DNA from 4 places in the Streptomyces sp. NPDC052114 genome. Region 1 is predicted to be linked to each of the others. Evidence: riboswitches for the same ligand, from Rfam matches in the RefSeq annotation. Region 1 holds a riboswitch; each other region holds the start of a gene.
The links. Region 1 has a riboswitch for cobalamin ahead of AB0L89_RS09895 (ribonucleoside-diphosphate reductase subunit alpha). Riboswitches for the same ligand answer to the same signal wherever they lie in the genome.
Positions count from the first base shown of each region.

Region 2: another riboswitch for cobalamin. It lies ahead of AB0L89_RS28735 (CbtB-domain containing protein); the one in region 1 lies ahead of AB0L89_RS09895 (ribonucleoside-diphosphate reductase subunit alpha).
Region 3: another riboswitch for cobalamin. It lies ahead of metE (5-methyltetrahydropteroyltriglutamate--homocysteine S-methyltransferase); the one in region 1 lies ahead of AB0L89_RS09895 (ribonucleoside-diphosphate reductase subunit alpha).
Region 4: another riboswitch for cobalamin. It lies ahead of AB0L89_RS03800 (ABC transporter substrate-binding protein); the one in region 1 lies ahead of AB0L89_RS09895 (ribonucleoside-diphosphate reductase subunit alpha).

Region 1 covers NZ_JBFAWC010000003.1:669,943-675,026, reverse strand. The annotation lists gene AB0L89_RS09895 (ribonucleoside-diphosphate reductase subunit alpha) at 1-1,539, opposite strand, end outside; cobalamin riboswitch at 1,669-1,810, opposite strand; gene AB0L89_RS09890 (GNAT family N-acetyltransferase) at 1,927-2,421, opposite strand; gene mctP (monocarboxylate uptake permease MctP) at 2,524-4,086, opposite strand; gene AB0L89_RS09880 (DUF3311 domain-containing protein) at 4,182-4,451, opposite strand; gene AB0L89_RS09875 (YbdD/YjiX family protein) at 4,603-4,800, opposite strand; gene AB0L89_RS09870 (carbon starvation CstA family protein) at 4,797-5,084, opposite strand, start outside.
Region 2 covers NZ_JBFAWC010000014.1:108,147-113,230, forward strand. The annotation lists gene AB0L89_RS28710 (MmgE/PrpD family protein) at 1-31, opposite strand, end outside; gene AB0L89_RS28715 (short-chain fatty acyl-CoA regulator family protein) at 297-1,733, shown strand; gene AB0L89_RS28720 (histidine phosphatase family protein) at 1,795-2,376, shown strand; gene AB0L89_RS28725 (hypothetical protein) at 2,431-2,721, opposite strand; gene AB0L89_RS28730 (CbtA family protein) at 2,821-3,582, opposite strand; gene AB0L89_RS28735 (CbtB-domain containing protein) at 3,605-3,826, opposite strand; cobalamin riboswitch at 3,865-4,000, opposite strand; gene AB0L89_RS28740 (SH3 domain-containing protein) at 4,026-4,388, opposite strand; gene AB0L89_RS28745 (GNAT family N-acetyltransferase) at 4,448-5,084, opposite strand, start outside.
Region 3 covers NZ_JBFAWC010000016.1:137,417-142,500, reverse strand. The annotation lists gene metE (5-methyltetrahydropteroyltriglutamate--homocysteine S-methyltransferase) at 1-1,551, opposite strand, end outside; cobalamin riboswitch at 1,713-1,946, opposite strand; cobalamin riboswitch at 2,037-2,217, shown strand; gene AB0L89_RS31065 (CoA-acylating methylmalonate-semialdehyde dehydrogenase) at 2,429-3,928, shown strand; gene AB0L89_RS31060 (acyl-CoA dehydrogenase family protein) at 3,934-5,084, shown strand, end outside.
Region 4 covers NZ_JBFAWC010000001.1:892,847-897,930, reverse strand. The annotation lists gene AB0L89_RS03805 (iron chelate uptake ABC transporter family permease subunit) at 1-406, opposite strand, end outside; gene AB0L89_RS03800 (ABC transporter substrate-binding protein) at 403-1,470, opposite strand; cobalamin riboswitch at 1,536-1,721, opposite strand; gene AB0L89_RS03795 (VOC family protein) at 1,749-2,246, opposite strand; gene AB0L89_RS03790 (helix-turn-helix domain-containing protein) at 2,252-3,112, opposite strand; gene AB0L89_RS03785 (HAD family hydrolase) at 3,403-4,533, shown strand; gene AB0L89_RS03780 (asparaginase) at 4,530-5,084, opposite strand, start outside.

The sequences.
Region 1 (5,084 bases):
CACCGGACGCCACTTGGCGTTCGAGCGCCCGGCCTGCTCGGTCGGATAGAAGTTGATGTCGACGACGCGGTCGAGGAAGGTCACCGCGGTGCGCACGGTCTCGTCGAGCCGGTCCCAGGCCAGGTCGCCGTTCTCCACGAACGCGCCGAGGTTGACCGAGCCGAGGTTGCAGACGGCCGTCTCCCCGTCGTCCGTCACCTCCAGGATCTCCGTGCAGAGGTTGGAGGAGTGGACGGTGTGGCCGGGCTCCGCGGTCTGGTTGGCGGTGCGGTTGGCGGCGTCCTTGAAGGTCATCCAGCCGTTGCCGGTCTGCGCCAGGGTGCGCATCATGCGGCCGTACAGGTCGCGGGCCGGCATGGTCTTCCTGGCGAGCCCGGCTGCCTCCGCCGTGCGGTAGGCGGCGTCGAACTCCTCGCCCCACAGGTCGACCAGCTCGGGCACGTCGGACGGCGAGAACAGCGACCAGTCCTGGTCGGCGGCGACCCGGCGCATGAACTCGTCGGGGATCCAGTGCGCGAGGTTGAGGTTGTGCGTGCGGCGCGCGTCCTCACCGGTGTTGTCGCGCAGCTCCAGGAACTCCTCGATGTCGGAGTGCCAGGTCTCCAGGTAGACCGCGGCCGCGCCCTTGCGGCGCCCGCCCTGGTTCACGGCGGCGACCGAGGCGTCCAGGGTCTTGAGGAACGGCACGATGCCGTTGGAGTGCCCGTTCGTGCCGCGGATCAGCGAACCGCGCGAGCGGATGCGGGAGTACGAGAGGCCGATGCCGCCCGCGTGCTTGGAGAGCCGGGCCACCTGGTGGTAGCGGTCGTAGATGGAGTCCAGCTCGTCCAGCGGGGAGTCGAGGAGGTAGCAGGAGGACATCTGCGGGTGCCGGGTGCCGGAGTTGAAGAGCGTCGGCGAGGACGGCAGGTAGTCCAGGCGGCTCATCAGGCCGTACAGCGCGGCGACCTCGTCGACGGCGCGGGCGCTCTCGTCCTCCGCCAGACCGCTCGCCACGCGCAGCATGAAGTGCTGCGGGGTCTCGACGACCTGCCGGGTGATGGGGTGGCGCAGCAGATAGCGGCTGTGCAGGGTGCGCAGGCCGAAGTAGCCGAAGCGGAAGTCGGCGCCGTCCGCGAGGGCGGTGTCCACGAGGGCGTCGAGACGGGCCGCGTGGGCGGTCACGAACGACGCGGTGCGGTCGGCGATCAGGCCCTCGCGGTGGCCGACCGCGATGGCGTCGGTGAAGGAGCGCACGCCCTGCGTGGCCGCCTCCTCGCGGATGCCGATCGACAGGAGCCGGGCCGCGAGCTTCGAGTACGCCGGGTCCTCGGAGATGAGCCCCGCGGCCGCCTCGGTCGCCAGCTCCCGCAGCTCGGCCTCGTCGGCGCGCGCCGACCGGCCGCGCAGGGCGGCGGCGGCGACCCGGCCGGGGTCGGCGTCGGGGAGGTCGGCGGTGAGGTCGGTCAGGGTGCGCAGCAGCGCGGTCCCTGGCCCGTCGGTACCCTCGGCGGTCGGCGTCGTCGGCGCTGACGCGGGTTCGGCAGGCGCGATGGTCACGTGGAGCTCTCCCTCGCTCGGCTCTGGGCCTGGGGGAGGGGAACGGCACACACGGGCGCGCCCGGGCAGGGCGGCGTCGCGTCCACCGGCCCATTCCACGAGGCCCGGACGGTCGGCACCCGGGCCGGACGGCTCGGGTGCACTGTCGGCAGGTCCTCGGACTTGCGCGTACGACAAAGACGTACACATACACCGTTGCGGGACAGTTCCGGACTTGCACCGGATTCCCCTGCGACGACAGCGAGCACGAGCATACATCTTGTGCCGGGTTCTTGAAGCAGGCCCACATCTTGTGTCGGTCGGTCAGGTGCGTGAAGGCCGTACTGTTCCGGGGGCGGGGCGCCGCCGCGCCCGGGACGGGGGCGCCGCGGCCCCTGGGGCCGGGTTCTAGAGCCTCAACTCGTAGGTGAGCAGCGACACGTCGTCGATCGGCTGCCAGTCCCGCTCGGGCGTCCGCACGAAGCCCAGGCGCTCGTAGAGCCGGTGGGCGGCGTGCATCGAGGCCTGGGTGGACAGGACCAGGGCGGTGCGGCCCGCGTCCCTGGAGCGCCGTATGCACTCCCGCATCAGTGCCTCCCCGGCGCCCCGGCCGCGCACCGCGCCGGCGACGGCCAGCATCCGGATCTCCGACTCGTCCGCCCGGGACACCTCGGCCATCGCCCCGCCGGACGGGACGAAGGTGACGCCGCCGAGCAGCTCGTCGTCGGCCACGGCCACCAGGACCTCGGCCCGGGCGGCCCGCGCGGCCACGTCGCGCAGCACGTCGAGGTAGGGGTCCTCGGCCCCGAAGTCCAGGTGTCCGCCGTCGAGGTAGGCGTGGGCGGTGAGGGCGCCGAGCGCCTCGTACTCCGCGGGCAGGGCCCGCCTGATCGTGATGTCCATGGGGCGAAGTCTGCAACAGGGGCCGGGCGTGGCGAAGGGCCGCCGGGGGAGTCCCGGCGGCCCTTCGTGGCGTGCGTGCCGCGCCGTGCGCGGAGCGCGGGGTCAGTGCCCGGAGCCCGCCCCCACCTTGGGGAGCTCGACCGAGACGCCCTTGTCGCCGGCGTCCGCGGTGTAGTCCTCGGGCGAGGTCTCGTCGACGCCCTCGGGGGCCTTCAGCGCCTTCAGGACGAAGGTGAGGACCACCGTCACGACGACGTTCAGGACGAACGCGGTGAGGCCGATGTAGCCGATCTCGCCGATGCCCGGGATCGTGTCGGAGGAGCCGCCGAAGTGCTTCTGCGTCGGCGAGGCGACGCCGTACGCGGCCAGCGTGCCGTAGACCATGCCGACCGCCCAGCCGGCGAGCAGCGCCCAGCGGTGGAACCACCGGGTGAACAGGCCGCCGACCAGCGCGGGCATCGTCTGGAGGATCCAGATGCCGCCGAGCAGCTGGAAGTTGATCGCCACGGTCTTGTCCATGCCGAGGACGAAGACCAGGGCGCCCACCTTCACCAGGAGCGAGACCAGCTTGGAGACCTTGGTCTCCTGCTCGGGCGTCGCGTCGGGCTTGAGGAAGTCCTTGTAGATGTTGCGGGTGAAGAGGTTCGCGGCCGCGATGGACATGATGGCCGCGGGGACGAGCGCGCCGATGCCGATCGCCGCGAAGGCCACACCGGTGAACCAGTCGGGGAACATGTCCTCGAAGAGCTGCGGGATCGCCAGCTGGCCGTTGTCGACCTTGATCCCGGCCGCGATCGCCATGAAGCCGAGCAGCGCCAGCAGGCCCAGCATCAGCGAGTACAGCGGCAGGATCGTGGTGTTGCGGCGGATCACGTTGCGGTTCTTGGAGGAGAGCGTCGCCGTGATCGAGTGCGGGTACATGAACAGCGCGAGGGCCGAGCCGAGCGCCAGCGTCGCGTACGTCCACTGGCCGGCCTCCGGCGGTGCGAGCGCGCCGCGCGGCTTGTCGGTCGCCGGGTTGGTCTGCGAGAAGGCCTCACCGGCCTTGGCGAAGATCTCGTCGAAGCCGCCCAGCTTGATCGGGATGTAGATGATCGCGACGGCGATGACGAGATAGATCAGGCCGTCCTTCACGAACGCGATCAGCGCGGGCGCGCGCAGGCCCGAGGAGTACGTGTACGCGGCGAGCACCGCGAACGCGATCAGCAGCGGCAGGTCCTTGATGAACCAGTTGGTGTCCGGACCGCCGCCGATGCCCATGACGTCCAGGACGGCCTGGATGCCGACGAGTTGGAGCGCGATGTACGGCATCGTGGCGAGGATGCCGGTGACCGCGACGGCCAGCGAGAGCCCCTTGGAGCCGAAGCGCCCGCGCACGAAGTCGGAGGTGGTCACATAGCCGTGCTTGTGCGAGACCGACCACAGGCGCGGCAGGAAGGTGAAGATCAGCGGGTAGACGAGGATCGTGTACGGCACGGCGAAGAAGCCGGCCGCGCCCGCCGCGTAGATCGCCGCGGGGACGGCCACGAAGGTGTACGCGGTGTAGAGGTCGCCGCCGAGCAGGAACCAGGTGACCCAGGTGCCGAACGACCGTCCGCCCAGGCCCCATTCGTCCAGGCTCTGCTCGTTCTCCGCCCTGCGCCAGCGGGCGGCCAGGAAGCCCATGACCGTGACCGCGACGAAGAAGAAGATGAAGACGCCGAGCGCGACGCCGTTGACGCCGCCCGAGGCGAGCGTCTGTGTTCCCGATGCGTACGTGTTCACTGTCCGGCACCCCCGTGGGCCTGCTCGGCCTTGCGGGCGCGCTGGTCACGCTGCCACAGCTTGTAGGCGATCATCGTGAGCACCGTGGAGATGAGCACCCACAGCATCTGGTACCAGTAGAAGAACGGGATGCCGATGAAGGTCGGCTCGATCCTGGCGTACGAGCTGACCCAGAGCATCGCCACGAACGGTGCGACAAGACAGACGGCGATGACCACGCGGACCGGCGTGACCACCGGTCTGTTCACTTCAGGCGCATCTGACATATCGCGGCTCCGTTCCCTCACTTATCCCATGCTTAACGTGCGGGAAATCTAAGCCACAGTCTCGCGGTATGGAACCCCTGTCCGGATAACGGACAGATGAATGTGCCCAGTTCAGCGAGGCGCGTCGGCCCCGACGGCAGACATGCCCGCCTCAGCAGCAGCGGAATCCCTGGCGCGGGTCCGACTCCTCACGGTCCGTCCGCATGCGCTCGAACTCGCGGCGGCTGGGCACGGCCGCGGCGGGATGCGCCTTGCGTACGTGCGTCACATAGCGGTCGTACGCCGACTCGTCGGTCAGTTCGCGGACGTACCACCGCATCCAGCGCACCCCGCGCAGCAGCCAGGTCATCGCACCGGCTCCCGCTTCGTCCCGCGCCTGTCCTCGCGCTTTGCGAAGAGGCCGTCCGGTGCCGTCAACTTCGACTCCACGTAGGGTGCTTCGCTCAGGCGGGAGGAGTGCGGGTCGCGGACGTGCCGGACGCAGATCCGGGCCGCGTCCAGGATCACGACGACGACGAGCAGGGCGAGCGCCGCCGAAAGGACGCCGTCCACCGTGGAGTTGGTGACGACGGTGTGCATGTCGTCCATGGTCTTGGCGGGCGGCAGGATCTTCCCCTCGTCGATGGCGTCCTG
Region 2 (5,084 bases), on a different contig from region 1:
TGGGGTGGACACGGACGTGATGCTCGATCACGTGGCTCCTCACGGCGGGGGCGGTGGAGGCCCGACGGCGGGGGCATGGCTGCCCGGTGCGGTTGAGGTGAGCCTGCCCGCCGTACGCCCGCCGGGCCACCGGTCAAGGCTGCGGAATCCGTACAGGCCGGCGTCGCGGATCGGCGAATTCTGCGAAACATGCGGATGCTAGATTCGCAGAGACGTGCGGGCCGAAGCATGTGCCGTGGCCGTTGCACGACGAGCGGTACGACCGCAGGACTCGCCGTACGACGAGGAGGTGCCGCATGCCCCGGCGTCCCGCCGGTCACAAGATCTACGCGCACGCGAAGCTGCGCCGCCTACGCCGTGAGGCCGGCATGAACCAGGTGGACATGGCCCGCGCGCTCGGCATCTCCACCAGCTACGCCAACCAGATCGAGCAGAGCCAACGCCCGCTGACGGCATCGGTGTTGTTGCGCGTCGCCGAGGTGTTCGGTGTCGACCCCGAGTACTTCTCGGACGCCGACGAGGACCGGCTCGCCACCGATCTGCGCACCGCCCTCGCCGACGAGGCCTGCGGCGCGCCGCCGCCCTCCGCCGAGGACATCGCGGACGCCGCCCGTGACCATCCGGAGGTGGCGCGCGCCCTGGTGACTCTGCACCGCCGCTACCGCGAGGCGGCCGCGCAGACCGCGGTCCTCGGCACGGCACCTCCCGGGACGCCGCCGTTCTCCGAACCGCACGACGACGTACGCGACTTCTTCTACGCGCACCACAATCACTTCGAGGCGCTCGACACGGCGGCCGAACAGCTGGCCGAGGAGCTGGAGTTGTGTCCCGGGCAGGCCGCCGCGCCGCTCGCCGCACGCCTCGCACGACGCCACGGCCTGAAGGTGGTGCGGGCCTCCCCCGACCGTGGCACGGACGCGCGCCGACTGGACCGTCACGCGGGCCTGCTGTTCCTGTCCGCCTGGCTCAGCGAGGGACAGCGCGCCTTTCAGCTCGCCACCCAGCTGGCACTGCTGGAGCATGACCCGCTGCTCGCTCAACTATCTTCCGAAGCAGCCGAGTTGCACTCCTCCGAGGCGGTGGAGCTGGCGAGGATCGGCCTCGCGAACTACTTCGCGGGCGCACTGCTCATGCCGTACACGCCCTTCCACGCGGCGGCCGAGGAGAGCGGCCACGACATCGAACTGCTGTCGGCCCGCTTCGGCGTCGGCTTCGAGACCGTCTGCCACCGGCTGAGCACCCTGCAACGCTCCGGGCGACGGGGCGTCCCCTTCTCCTTCCTGCGCGTCGACCGGGCCGGGAACATCTCCAAACGGCAGTCCGCGACCGACTTCCACTTCTCCCGGCTCGGCGGCACGTGTCCCCTGTGGACGGTGTACGAGGCGTTCTCGGCACCCGGCCGCGTGCTGACGCAGGTCGCCGAAATGCCGGACGGGAAACGGCACTTCTGGATCGCCCGGACCGTCACCCGCGGCGGCCACGGGCATCACGCGCCCCGGGCGGAGTTCGCCGTGGCGCTCGGCTGCGAACTGCGCCACGCCCATCGGCTCGTCTACGCCGCCGGACTCGCCCCGGACGATCCCCGCGCCGCCACACCGATCGGCCTCGGCTGCCGCATCTGCGAACGCCGCGACTGCGCCCAGCGGGCCCGGCCGCCGGCCGGCGGGCGGCTCGCCATCGACCCCGACCGGCGGACGTACGTGCCGTATCCCGTCGAGAGCCGCGCCCGTTGACCCACCACCCGGCCCCCGCACACCCCTGCCCCTGCCCCTGCCCCCGTCCGAGGAGAGCACCGTGACCCGCCGTGTCCTGCTCGTCTCCCCCGCCCTGAACGAGTCGCTGAGGCAAGCCCGTTTCGACGACGGGTCACCGCTCGACGCCTCGGGCCGTACGGCCGCGGAGGCGGCGGCCGGGTCACTGCCGGCGCCCGCCCTGGTGGTCACGTCCGGCACCCGGCGCTGCCGCGAGACGGCCGCCGCCCTTGGTCTCGCCGCGGCGGACGCACCGGGAGATCTGGCCGGGCCGGACGTGGGACGGTGGCGCGGCAGGACCTTGGCCGACGTCAGCGCCGACGAGCCGGAGAACGTGGCCCGGTGGCTCGGCGAACCCGACTTCGGGGCCGGTGGCGGGGAGTCCGTGGTCGACGTGTGCACGCGCGTGGAGCGCTGGCTCACGGCGACGGCGACGGCGACGGGTGATGGTCCGGTGGTGGCCGTCGTGGAGCCGGAGATCGTCCGCGCCGCCGTGGTGCACGCGTTGGGAGCGCCCCCGTCCGCGTACTGGCGCTGCGATGTGGCACCGCTGACGGTCACGGAGCTGAGCGGCCGGAGCGGCCGCTGGAACGTACGGCTCGGCAGACCGCTGCCCCCGGCATGAGCCGGGTGCGCCCTTCGGCTCGGTGCGCCGCCCGGCCCCCCGCGGCCCCGCCGCTCAGTACCGGCCCTCACGGAAGCGCCGCAGCAGCGCCGCGAGGGCACAGCGCGGGCAGTCGGCCTCGGTGACGGCGGCGCATGCCGCCTCGGTGCACTCCCCGGTCAGCTCCTCCAGGTCGCGCAGCAGGCCTTCGATCCGCTTGGCCTGCTGGGCGAGGACGCGGACCTTCGCGCTCTGTCCGCCGATCTGCCGTCGGCTCGCGACGAGTTGGTCGTACTCCTCAGGAGTCAGGGCGACCGCGTCACGGCCGCCGAGAACGATGTGGCGCGGCTGAAGTCGTCTGCTCACTCGGCTCCTCTGCTCGACGCCGGTCCATGGTCCCGGTGTAACGCGAGAGGGCCCCCGGAAGGTTCCGTGGGCCCTCACTCGCCGCTGGGGTCGACCGGGTCACCGCCCGGTGGACACCGCCTGTCCGGAGGCGACGTCCGCGGACCCCGGCCGCAGCAGACGCTGCGCCAACTCACCGAAGATCAGGCCGAATCCGCCCCACAGCACGATCTGCGTGGCGAGGGCGGAGAGCCGGAACCGCCACAGGAGCGCGGCCGGGAAGTTCCCCGGCACGTCGTTGATCACCGGCAGGACGGCGAACGCGATACCGACCGCGACGGCGAAGCCGAGCACGGCCGCCACCGTCGCGTACCAGGTGCCGATCCGTGGCGCGAGCCGCTTGCCGAGGATGGTGGCACCGATCGCGAGGAGCACGCTGAGCACGATCATCAGGAAGTACAGGGTCGTCCGCTTGCCGATGGTGTCGGGGTTGCCGACGGCGGGCGGATTGGCCGGGTACTTCAGGAACGGCACGACGTACACCGCAAGAAGGGCGCATCCGGACAGCAGCAGCGCCGTGGCGCGCGGGCCGAAGCGGCCCACCCGCCCGAGGGCGAAACAGAAGGCGAGCGCGGCGATGCCCCCGAAGGCCACGCCGTAGACGAGGATGCCGGTGGCGAGACCGGCCGTGGACTGCAGGCTCCGCGAGACGAGTTCGACCTCGTCGCCGTGGGAGTGGGCGGCGTGGGCCTCCTCGAAGCCGATGGCGGCGTCGACGTTCGGCTCGCCGAGCCAGTAGGAGATCACGAGGGCGAGCACGCCGGCCCCCAGGCCGGCGAGCATGCCCCGAACGAGCAGATTGCGTACGGTGGCGGAGTTCATGAGCGCGCGGCGTTCCTCCGGCTCAGTGGCAGGGGAAGCCGAGCAGATGGCGGGCGTCGTGGACCCACTCATGGACCTCCGCGCCGCTGAACACGGAGACGGCGCCCTGCTCGGCGCCGACGAAGTACAACAGGACCAGCATCAGGATCCCGAAGAAGACCGCCCAGGGAGCGATCACCTTCAACGGCAGCCTGTCCGGCACGACAGGGGTGGTGGCGGTCGGCGGGGCGACGTGCTGCGCCATGGCGGAGCCTCCTCTGGGAATTCGCGTCCCATCTCGGTGGTGCACAGGACGACCGTCACGGGTCTGGCTCACGAGGGCCCGAAGGCCCTCGCACACAGTGGCGCGACCGCGCCGGATTCCCACCGGCTTCCGCCGACCGTCGTCGACAACAGCACGACGTTACCGTGTGTCGCGTTCATGGCCAAGAGGGGGCGGCCCCTCACCGGTCGGTCATCAGGCTGCTGACCGGCACCCACCCTTCCCGCCCGTCGGAGTTCCGGCACCACAGCCAGCCGCTCGCACGGTCCTCGGCGACCACCTCCAGGGTGTCCCCCGCGGCCGTGGGCAGTTCCGTCGTGTCGTACGGGATCTCGACGCGCACCGATCCGGACGGGCCCGAGAGGTGCCGGGCCGGGACCCAGCCCGTTCCGTGGGCGGCGGTCACGAAGACGAACTCCGGCCAGTCGGGGCTGCGTTCGCCGGCCTCGACGCGGTCACCCGCGGCGAGGCGGAGCGGTTCGCGTGCGGGAATCTCGTGGGACGACCGTGCCGTCACCTGCTTGGTGGGCCGCGTACTCGTCATGGGGTCCTCCAGGCGCCCGGTCCATCACCGTGATCCTTGAGTCGCGCTTCCGTGGCTCGTCAGTCGCTCTTCAGCGTGTAGAAGTGCACCGGCGAGTTTGGCCGGAAGCCGATCCGCGGATACACCGGCGCGCCCGCCGCCGTCGCGTGCAGGGTGGCGCGGGTCAGACCCGTGGCGCGGGCACCCTCGTGGAGCGCCTTGCGGGTCACCGCCTCGCCGTAGCCCCGTCGTTCCCACTCCGGGTCCGTGGCGACGAGCACGACGAAGAGGCGGCCGTCCGTCTCGACGGTGGCGGCACAGGTCACGGGGACGCCGTCCCGTACACCCAGATAGGCGTGCACGCCTTCCTTCCACAGGGCCGACCCGAGGAGCCCGTCACGGCCGTCCTCCAGCGGGAAGCCGTAGGCGCGCGAGTTCAGATCCGCGTACGCCCGCAGCTGGTCGTCGGTGGTCACCCGCTCGAACGTCAGGTCGGGGTGGACCGGGTCGGGGATCGGCAGGAAGTCCCCTGCCATGCCGGTGCCGGGAAAGGCGTACGCGAGGCCCGCCTTGTCGGCCGCCGCCTCCAACTGCTCCCGCGCCTCGTCGCCGAGGAGGCCCTCGAAGAGCCAGAGGAATCCGGGGTGCCGCTTCGCGCGCATGATGTCCGCGGCCCGGCGCAGGCGCTCCTCGACGAGTTCCGGGCCCGCGTCGACA
Region 3 (5,084 bases), on a different contig from region 1:
CAGATATCCGGTGAGCTGCTCGGCGAAGTACTGGACCATGTCGTTGCGTTCGGCCTCGCCGTGCACCAGGACGTCCAGGCCCGCCTTCTCCTGGAAGGCGATCACCTCCTGGATCTCGGCCCTGATGCGCTCCTCATAGCCGTCGGTGTCCACCCGTCCGGCGCGCAGGTCGGCGCGCGCGGTACGCAGTTCGGTCGTCTGCGGGAAGGAGCCGATGGTGGTCGTCGGCAGCTGCGGCAGGCCGAGGCGGCCCCGCTGGGCGGGCGCGCGCTCCGGGTAGGCGTGCGCGCGGCGGGCGTCGGCCTCGGTGACGCCCGCGACGCGGGCGCGTACCGCCGGATCGTGGGTGAGCGCCGAGCCGGCCCGGGAGGCCAGGTCGGCCCGGTTGGCGGCCAGTTCGGCGGTGATGGCGCCGGGTCCCTGGGCCAGGCCGCGCGCCAGGACGGCGATCTCGGTGGTCTTCTGCCGGGCGAAGGCCAGCCAGCGGGCGATCTGCGGGTCGATGTCGCGCTCGGCGGTCGCGTCCAGCGGGACGTGCAGCAGCGAGCAGGACGCGGAGACGTCGACCCGGTCGGCGAGCCCGAGGAGGGTGCCCAGCGTGGCGAGCGACTTCTCCAGGTCGTTGAGCCAGATGTTGCGGCCGTTGACCACGCCCGCGACCAGCCGCTTGCCGGGCAGTCCGCCGACGGCCGCGAGGTCGTCGAGCTGGCCCGCGGCCGACTCGGTGAAGTCGAGGGCGAGCCCCTCGACCGGCGCCTTGGCGAGCACGGGCAGCGCCTTGCCGAGCCTGCCGAAGTAGGAGGCGACGAGCAGCCTGGGCCGGTCGGTGAGGGCGCCGAGGTCGCGGTAGGCGCGCGTGGCCGCGTTCAGCTCGGCCGGGGTGCGGTCCTGGACCAGCGCGGGTTCGTCGAGCTGGACCCAGTCGGCGCCCGCGGCCCGCAGGTCGGCGAGCACCTCCGCGTACACGGGGAGCAGCCGGTCCAGGAGCGTCAGCGGCTCGAAGTCCGGGGCCACGCCGGGCGCGGGCTTGGCGAGCAGCAGATACGTGACCGGGCCGACCAGGACCGGGCGCGCGGTGTGCCCCTGCGCGAGCGCTTCCCTGAGCTCGTCGACCTGCTTGCCGGAGTCTGCGGTGAAGACGGTGTCGGGACCCAGCTCGGGCACCAGATAGTGGTAGTTCGTGTCGAACCACTTGGTCATCTCCAGCGGCGCCACGTCCTGGGTGCCGCGGGCCATCGCGAAGTACCCGTCCAGGGCGTCGGCGGTGACGGCGTCGCGGTGCCGGGCGGGGACGGCGCCGACCATCACGCTGGTGTCCAGGACGTGGTCGTAGTACGAGAAGTCGCCGGTCGGCACCTCGTGGAGGCCGGCGTCGGCGAGGTGGCGCCAGGCGGTCCGGCGCAGCGTCGCGGCGGTCTCCCGCAGCTCCTGGGCGGTGACCCGGCCCTTCCAGTAGCCCTCGACGGCCTTCTTCAGTTCGCGGTTCTGGCCCTGGCGGGGGTAGCCGTACACGGTGGCGTGCACTGCCGCGGCTGCGGACTTGGATGTCACGGAACTCTCCTTCGCGAGCGTGTCGGTGCCGATCCCGGCGGCGACGGGGGCGCGAAGGGTGTGACGCATCGGGAGGAGCGGACCGGCGCCGTGCGCGCGGTCGTCCGCCTGATGTGTACGCCGACCCGCCCTCGAGGTCACCGAGATCTCCGTGCGCGATCGGTCGCGCACGGGCAACGGGCAGGTCTTCGGACTCGCGGGCCCGTCCACCGCCTTCGTGAGAAGGCGCGGACACCTACTGGCCGTCGCTTCCCAGGACCGGCTCTCCGGTCCCAGTGCGTGTGACGGCGGTCGTTCCCGCTCACCGCTGCGGGGCAGTCCCGGATTCCCACCGGGTTCCCTCTTGCGACGCGCCTGCCTGGCGGGCAGGGCGAACCAGCTGCAGTGGTCAGCGTATACCCGCCGAAGGTCACGCAGGTGGCCCGCGGATGTCGACCCGGTGCCGGGGAGGGTGGGGTGGACTTACTAGGACGTCCAACTATATGTTCGTGAGCAGAGCCCGCGGTGCAGGGAAGCCGGTGTGAATCCGGCGCGGTCCCGCCACTGTGACCGGGGAGTGCGTTCTCGCCGAGCGATACGCCACTGACGGACAAGTCCCGTCGGGAAGGCGGGAGAACGCGCGTTGATCCGGGAGTCAGGATACCGGCCGCGGGGTGTTCCGTGTTGTCCACGAGGATGGAGCAGACACGCATGGCACCGGTCCGTACCCACGACCCAGGTGATCCGGCGGAGCGCGCGGCGGTCCCCGCCCGCGCTCAACTCCCCGACGGCCCCTAGGCCTTCGCGTCCCACGGCTGCCCCGGCCACGCCCCCCGACGGGCGCTGTCGGCGGTCTGCCGTGCCATCCCCGGATCCCACCTGACGAGAGCAGGCTCCCATGGTCCGTGAACTGACCCATCTCATCTCCGGCAAGCACGTGCGCGGGGCCTCGGGGCTCTACGCCGACGTGTACGACCCCAACTCCGGCTCCGTGCAGGCCCAGGTGCCGCTGGCCGGCCGCGCGGAGACGGCCGAGGCGATCGCCGACGCCGAGGAGGCGCAGCGCGCGTGGGGCGAGTGGAACCCGCAGCGGCGCGCCCGCGTCCTGCTGCGCTTCCTCCAACTCGTCGAGGGCGAGCGGGACTCGCTGGCCCGGCTCCTGTCCGGCGAGCACGGCAAGACCGTCGCCGACGCCCACGGCGACCTGCAACGCGGCCTGGAGGTCGTCGAGTTCGCCGCGGGCATCCCGCATCTGCTGAAGGGCGAGTTCACCGACAACGCGGGCACCGGCATCGACGTGTACTCCTTGCGCGTACCCCTCGGCGTCATGGCCGGGATCACCCCGTTCAACTTCCCCGCGATGATCCCGCTGTGGCAGCTGGCGCCCGCGCTCGCCTGCGGCAACTCCTTCGTCCTCAAGCCGTCCGAGCGCGCGCCGTCCGTACCGCTCAGGCTCGCCGAACTGTTCCTGGAGGCGGGCCTGCCGCCCGGCGTCCTGAACGTCGTCAACGGCGGCAAGGAAGCCGTGGACACCCTCCTGGAGGACCCGCGCGTCCAGGCGCTCGGCTTCGTCGGCTCCACCCCGATCGCCGCGCACATCTACGCCACCGCCGCCGCGCAGGGCAAGCGCGCCCAGTGCTTCGGCGGCGCCAAGAACCACATGATCGTTATGCCGGACGCCGACCTCGACCAGGCCGTGGACGCCCTGATCGGCGCCGGGTACGGCTCCGCGGGCGAGCGCTGCATGGCCATCTCGGTCGCCGTCCCGGTGGGGGAGGAGACCGGTGACGCACTCGTCGCCCGCCTCAAGGAACGCGTGGCCGACCTGCGCATCGGCCGCTCCGACGACCCCGAGGCCGACTTCGGCCCGCTGGTGAGCCGCGAGGCGCTCGACCGCGTCCGCCGCTACGTCGACATCGGGGTCAACGAAGGCGCCGAACTCGTCGTCGACGGACGTGACTTCACCCTGGAAGGACACGAGAACGGCTTCTTCGCCGGGGCCACCCTCTTCGACCGGGTCTCGCCGCGCATGCGGATCTACCGGGAGGAGATCTTCGGGCCGGTGCTGTGCGTGGCCCGCGCGGCGGACTACGAGAGCGCGCTGCGCCTGCCCACCGAGCACCCCTACGGCAACGGCGTCGCGATCTTCACCAGGGACGGCGACACCGCACGCGACTTCTCGCGGCGCGTCGGCGCCGGCATGGTCGGGGTCAACGTCCCCATCCCGGTCCCGGTCGCGTACCACACCTTCGGCGGCTGGAAGCGGTCCGGCTTCGGCGACCTCAACCAGCACGGCCCCGACGCCGTCCGCTTCTGCACCCGCACCAAGACCGTCACCTCGCGCTGGCCCGCCGGAGCCAGGGAAGGCGCGAACTTCACCATCCCGACGATGGGATGACCGCGATGACATCGCTCACCGGCACCCTCACCAAGGACCAACTCGCCCTCGCCGAGGTCACCCTGGACTTCGCCGAGGAACACCTCGCCCCGCACGCCGTCGCCTGGGACCGCGACAAGCACTTCCCCGTGGACGTGCTGCGCAAGGCCGCGGCGCTCGGCCTCGGCGGCGTCTACGTCCGTGAGGAGCACGGCGGCTCCGGCCTCGGCCGCACCGACGGCACCCTCGTCTTCGAGGCCCTGGCCACCGGCTGCCCCTCCATCGCCGGATACCTCTCCATCCACAACATGGTCGCCTGGATGATCGACCGCTACGGCGACGAGGGCCAGCGCGCCCGCTGGCTGCCCGGCCTGTGCGCGGCCGAGACGCTGGGCAGTTACTGCCTCACCGAGCCCGGCGCCGGATCCGACGCGGCGGCCCTGCGCACCCGCGCGGAACGCGACGGCGACCACTACGTCCTCACCGGCGTCAAACAGTTCATCTCCGGGGCGGGCGCCTCGCACGTCTACGTGGTCATGGCCCGCACCGGCGAGGACGGGCCCGGCGGCGTCACCGCGTTCGTCGTCGAACGGGACGACCCCGGCCTCTCCTTCGGTGCCGACGAACGCAAGATGGGCTGGAACGCCCAGCCCACCCGCCAAGTGCTCCTCGACGGCGTGCGCGTCCCCGCCGACCGCCGTCTCGGCGCGGAGGGCGAGGGCTTCCGCATCGCCATGAACGGCCTCAACGGCGGCCGCCTCGGCATCGCCGCCTGCTCGCTCGGCGGCGCGCAGAGCGCCCTGCACCGCAGCGTCTCCTACCTCGCCGACCGCGAGGCATTCGGCGCGCCGCTCCTGGACGCGCAGGCGCTGCGGTTCCGGCTCGCCGACATGGCCACCGAACTGTCCGCCGCCCGCGCGCTGGTGCGTCAGGCCGCCGATGCCCTCGACCGGGACGACCCCCGGGCCCCGCAGCTGTGCGCCATGGCCAAGAGGTTCGCCACCGACACCGGCTACTCCGTCGCCGACCGCGCCCTGCAACTCCACGGCGGCTACGGCTACTTGAGCGAGTACGGCATCGAGAAGATCGTCCGGGACCTGCGGGTCCACCAGATCCTGGAAGGAACGAACGAGATCATGCGCCTGATCGTGGCCCGCGGCCTGACCGAGGCCGTCCG
Region 4 (5,084 bases), on a different contig from region 1:
TGACCGCCCCGCAGACCGCGAGCCCGGCGCCGCAGACGGCGGCGAGCAGGGTGCGGGGCATCCGCAGGTTCCAGACGATGCCGTCCCGGATCGGCGTGAGCCGGGCCTCGCCCCAGCCGAGGTGGGCGGCGACGGCCGACCAGACGTCGGGGACGGAGATGTCCGCGGGCCCGATGGTGACGGCGACGGCGATGGACAGCACGAGCGCGAGGCCGCCTGCGGCCCAGCACGACACCTGCCGCACGAACGCCCCACGCGGGCCGACCACCGCCGGGCCGACCGCCGCCGGGGCGTCGTCCATCGCCGGGGCGGTCCCGGGGACGGCCTCCCCGGCAGGCTCGCCGAGGGGCCCCGCGACGGCCTCGCGGCCGGTCTTCCCCGCAGGCTCGCGGACGCGCTCCGTCACTTGGTGAGGCCGAACTTCTTCAGGCCCGCCGCCACTTGTTCGATGCCGTCCACCGTGCGGACCGTGGGGTTCATGGCCTGGCCGCTGAGCAGGACGTACCGCTTCTTCTTCACCGCGGTCAGGTTCTTGGTCGCCGGGTTGGTCTCCAGGAACTTGATCTTCGCGGCGGCGCTCTCCGCCGACTGCGACTTGCGCGTGAGGTCGCCGATGACGAGGACGTCGGGGTCGCGGTCGGCGACGGTCTCCCAGTTGATCTGGGGCCACTCGTCACGGGTGTCGTCGAAGACGTTCTTCGCGCCGAGCTCGCGGGTGATGATGCCGGGGGCGCCGCAGCAGCCCGCCATGTACGGGGCGTCGGAGTTGGCGAACCAGTACAGGAGCCTCGCGTCGGAGGCGTCGATGTCCTTGGTGGCCCTGGTGATCCGGCCCTTCATGTCGGCGATCAGCCGCTCGCCGCGCCTCTCGACGCCGAACACCTTCGCCAGGTCGCGCACCTCGCCGTAGACCGTGTCCATGGTGAGGGTCTTCACGCGCTTGCCGTCGCCGCCGCCGTCGTTGTCCTTGCCCGCGCAGTCGGTGGGCGAGACGTAGACGGGCACGCCGAGTTCGGTGAACTTGGCGCGGTCGGCGACGCCGCCCTTGCCGACCGTGTAGAGGAAGGACGCGCTGACGAAGTCGGGCTCCTTGGAGAGGACCTTCTCCAGCGCCGGGTAGCGGTCGGAGAGCCGCTCCACCTTCGCGTTGTCCTTCGCCAGGTTCTTCAGGACGGGGTCGGTCCAGGTGCCGGTGCCCACCATGCGGTCGGCGAGACCGAGGGAGAGCAGGATCTCCGTGGACCCCTGGTCGAGGGAGACGGCCCGCTGCGGCGGCGCCTTGACCTCGGCCTTCTTTCCGCAGGAGGTGACCGTGACGGGGTAGCCGTCGGCGCGGTCGCCCGCGGACTTCGACGAGGAGCCGTCCGTGGAGCCGCCGCACGCGGTCAGCGCGAACGCCCCCGCGCACAGCAGGGCGGACAGACGTACACGGGTACGTATACGGGTACGGGTACGGGCTGTGGAGGACACACGATCCCTTGAGTCTCACGGCTCATACGCGGAGCCTGGCCTGCGTCACGACCCCCGTCGCCCGGTGCGCGAGCGGAGGCGCCAGCAGGTCTTCGGACTCGGGATCGGCCGGACGGGGCGCCTTCCCGGGCGTCCGAGGACGCCCAGTGGCCGTGGCCCCGCCCGTCCCCCTCACCGCTGCGCGTCAGTTCCGGACTTCCACCGGATTCCCTGGCCCAGGTGTGGGTTTGACTGGCTTGCGCAAGTTATCACGCTGCCGGTCGGGGGCCTGCGCGGCCTCAGGCGGCCGGAAGGGGCCTCGGCTCGCCGCGGTAGGTGCCGAACGACCAGCGGTTTCCCTCCGGATCGGCGATGGCGAACTCACGGCTTCCGTACGGCTTGTCCTCGATCTCGCCCGTGATCTCGACGCCCGCCGCGACGAGCCGGGCGTACAGGGCGTCGACCTCGTCGGTGACGATGTACGCCCCGGTGGTGCCCGGCGTTCCGCAGGTGCCGGAGGCCGTGGCCGGGTCGTACGAGCCGAGCATGATGCCGCCGCCCTCGGGCCAGTCGAGCTGGGCGTGGGCGACGCGGCCGCCGTCCTCGTAGACGGCGGTGCGCAGGAAGCCGACGGTGCCGACGAGGAAGTCGATCAGGGCGAGGGCGTCGCGCGCCTGGACGCCGGGCCAGATCGCGGGGGCCGGCGTGTGCAGCCGTCGGCCGGCCGTGGCGTCGGACGTGGTGTCGGCCGTGGCGTCGTGGGTGGTTCCGTGCGTGGTGTCGGGTGTGGTGTTCATGGCTCTCAGTCTTCGTCCGTGCCGTGCGCCCCGGCTTGGATATTCCGGCACTCCTCGGCCAGCCAGCGGGTGGGGCTCGCGCCCGTGTACTGCTGGAAGTCGCGTACGAGATGGGAGTGGTCGTAGTACCCGGAGTCGGCCGCGATCCGGGCGAGGTCGCGCGGGGTGTCCGCCGCGGCGGCGCGGACCACGGCGGCCTTGGCGTGCTGGAAGCGCATCAGGCGGGCCGCCTGCTTGGGGCCGAGCCCGGTCTCGGCGCGGAAGAGCGCGGTCAGCCGGCGCTCGCTCAGCGCGACGTGCCGGGCCAGGCCGTCCAGGGTGCCCGCGCCGCGGTGCCTGGCCAGCCAGGCCCAGGCCTCGGCGACCTCGGGGCGCACGGGTGCGGCGGCCCGGTCGGCGGCGGCGCGGTGGCGCAGATACGCGGCGAGGAGGGCGAAGCGGTCCGCCCAGCGCTCCAGCGCGCAGAGCCGCTCGCGGATCTCGGCGGCGCGGTCGCCGAGGACGTCCGTACCGGCGGTGACGAGCTGCCCCGCCAGCTCGGCGGCGGGCAGGCCGAGGAGCGCGCGGGCCGCCAGGGGGTGCACGGCGAGCTGGATGCCGGCCTCGTGCTCGGGCTGGGCGACGTAGGCGGGGCTCTGGTGCAGGCCGCCCAGGACGATGTCGGTGCGCACCGCGTCCGCGCCGGTGGCCTGGCCGGGGGTGGCACCGGTGGCGATGGGCCCGTCCAGCGAGAAGATCACGGTCAGATACGGCGAGGGCAGGCCCCGGTGCAGGGTGGGCCGCATCCCCGTGGTGCGGTAGCCGACCGCGGAGACGACCATGCCGTCGAGCCGGGGAACGGCCCGGACGAACTCCTGGCTGCCCATGGCTCCCAGTATGCGCGAGGCCTCCCGGGCGGGCGCGGCTCTCCGGACGCGCGGGGCTCCGGGCGGCCCGGCGGCACCCCGACGGCAGCCGCCCGGCGTCGGCCAGGGGCCACCCCGGCTTCGGCCGGGAGCCGTCCCGGCGTCCCCCACGACTACCCCTGTTCACCTGCCCCATGCCCCCTGTGCACGGTGACTTCGATCATGGGAAATGACCGCGCCGCCTCATAGCATGGCGCGCCGCTCCGGACGGGGCCGCGCATCGCTTCCAGGAACGGCAGGGACGTAGAGACATGGCAGTACGGGCAAAGAGCAAGCTGGCCGTCATCGGCGCGACGGGCGCGCTGGCCGGCGCGGTCCTCGCGGGCGGCGCGCTGTGGCCGACCGGCGAGGCGAGCGCCGCCGACACCTCGGCGGCCACCGCCCGTGAGCTGTCGCACTGGCCGAAGCCCGTCGCGAAGAAGCTCGGCAAGGTCATCGCGAAGAACGACCACAAGGGCGCGTACGCCGTCTTCGACGCGGACAACACGACGTACCGCAACGACCTGGAGGAGTCGCTGCTGCCCTTCCTGGAGATGAAGGGCGTCCTGACCCGCAAGACGATGGACCCGTCCCTGAAGACGATCCCGTTCAAGGACACGGCCACGCACAAGGAGAGCCTGTACAGCTACTACAACCGGCTGTGCGAGATCGACGACCAGGTCTGCTACCCGTGGGCCGCGCAGATCTTCTCCGGCTTCACGCTGAAGGAGCTCAAGGGGTACGTCGACGAGCTCCTCGCGTACAAGAAGCCGATCCCGGCCGAGTACTACGAGGACGGGAAGCTCACCAAGACCGAGGTGAAGGCGCCGGAGTTCTCGCGCGGCATGCAGCAGCTCTACAAGACGCTGCAGGCGCACGGCATCGAGGTGTACGTGGTCAGCGCGGCCAGCGAGGACCTGGTGCGCATGGTGCTCGCCGATCCGAAGTACGGCTACGGCGTGAAGCCCGAGAACGTCATCGGCGTCTCCATGCAGCTGAAGGACCGCAGGACCGGTGAGGTGACCAGCTCCCGCAAGGAGATCGCCGAGGGCCGCTTCGGCGAGAAGGACCGCGAGAAGCTCGCCGGGCGCGAGCTGACGCCGAACCTGTGGGCGCCGCTGACCTGGTACGAGGGCAAGCCCGCGGCGATCAACACCTACATCGACGAGTGGAAGAAGCCGATCCTCGCGGCCGGTGACACCCCGGTCAGCGACGGCCCGATGCTGTTCCACTCGGCCGACGTGGAGCACGGCGGTGTACGCGTCTGGGTCAACCGCAAGGACTCGTACATGAAGCAGCTCGACGGGATGAAGAAGAAGAACGCCGAGCGGCAGCGCGAGCTGGGCCAGAAGGTGACCGCCGACAAGCGCTGGCTGACGGTCACCCCGGAGCAGATCGGCTAGCGGGCGGCCAACCGGCCGAAGGCGTCGGCCACTTGGGCGTGGCCTGCGCCGTCCGCGAGGAGCGCGTGCAGCAGGAGCCTGGCCTTCGGCGCGTCCAGGTCGCCCGCGGGGAGCAGGCCGCGCCCGAGCATGTCGTACTCGGAGCCGGGGCCCTTGTAGGTCTCGGCGAGCAGCGGGCCCGCGCCCGTGCGGGAGGCCAGGACGACCGGGATGCGGGCGGCGAGCGCGGCCAGGGGTTCGACCAGCCAGGTCGGGACGTGGCCCGCGCCGAAGGCCGTGACGACCAGGCCGCCGAAGCGCGCGTCGACGGCGTCGAGGAGTTCGCCGCGGTCGCCGAGCGCGAGCGTGACCAGGGCGACCCGGGCGGGTCCGCGCAGGCTCAGCGGGCGGGCGACGGTGGGCGCGGCCGGGCGGAGCGCGATCCGCGCCCGGCCCTCGACGACCCTGCCGAGCGGCCCCGCGCCGGGCGAGGCGAACGTCGCGACGGACGTGGTGTGCGTCTTGCGCACGTGCCGTGCCGCGTGGATCTCGTCGGCGAGGACCACGAGGAC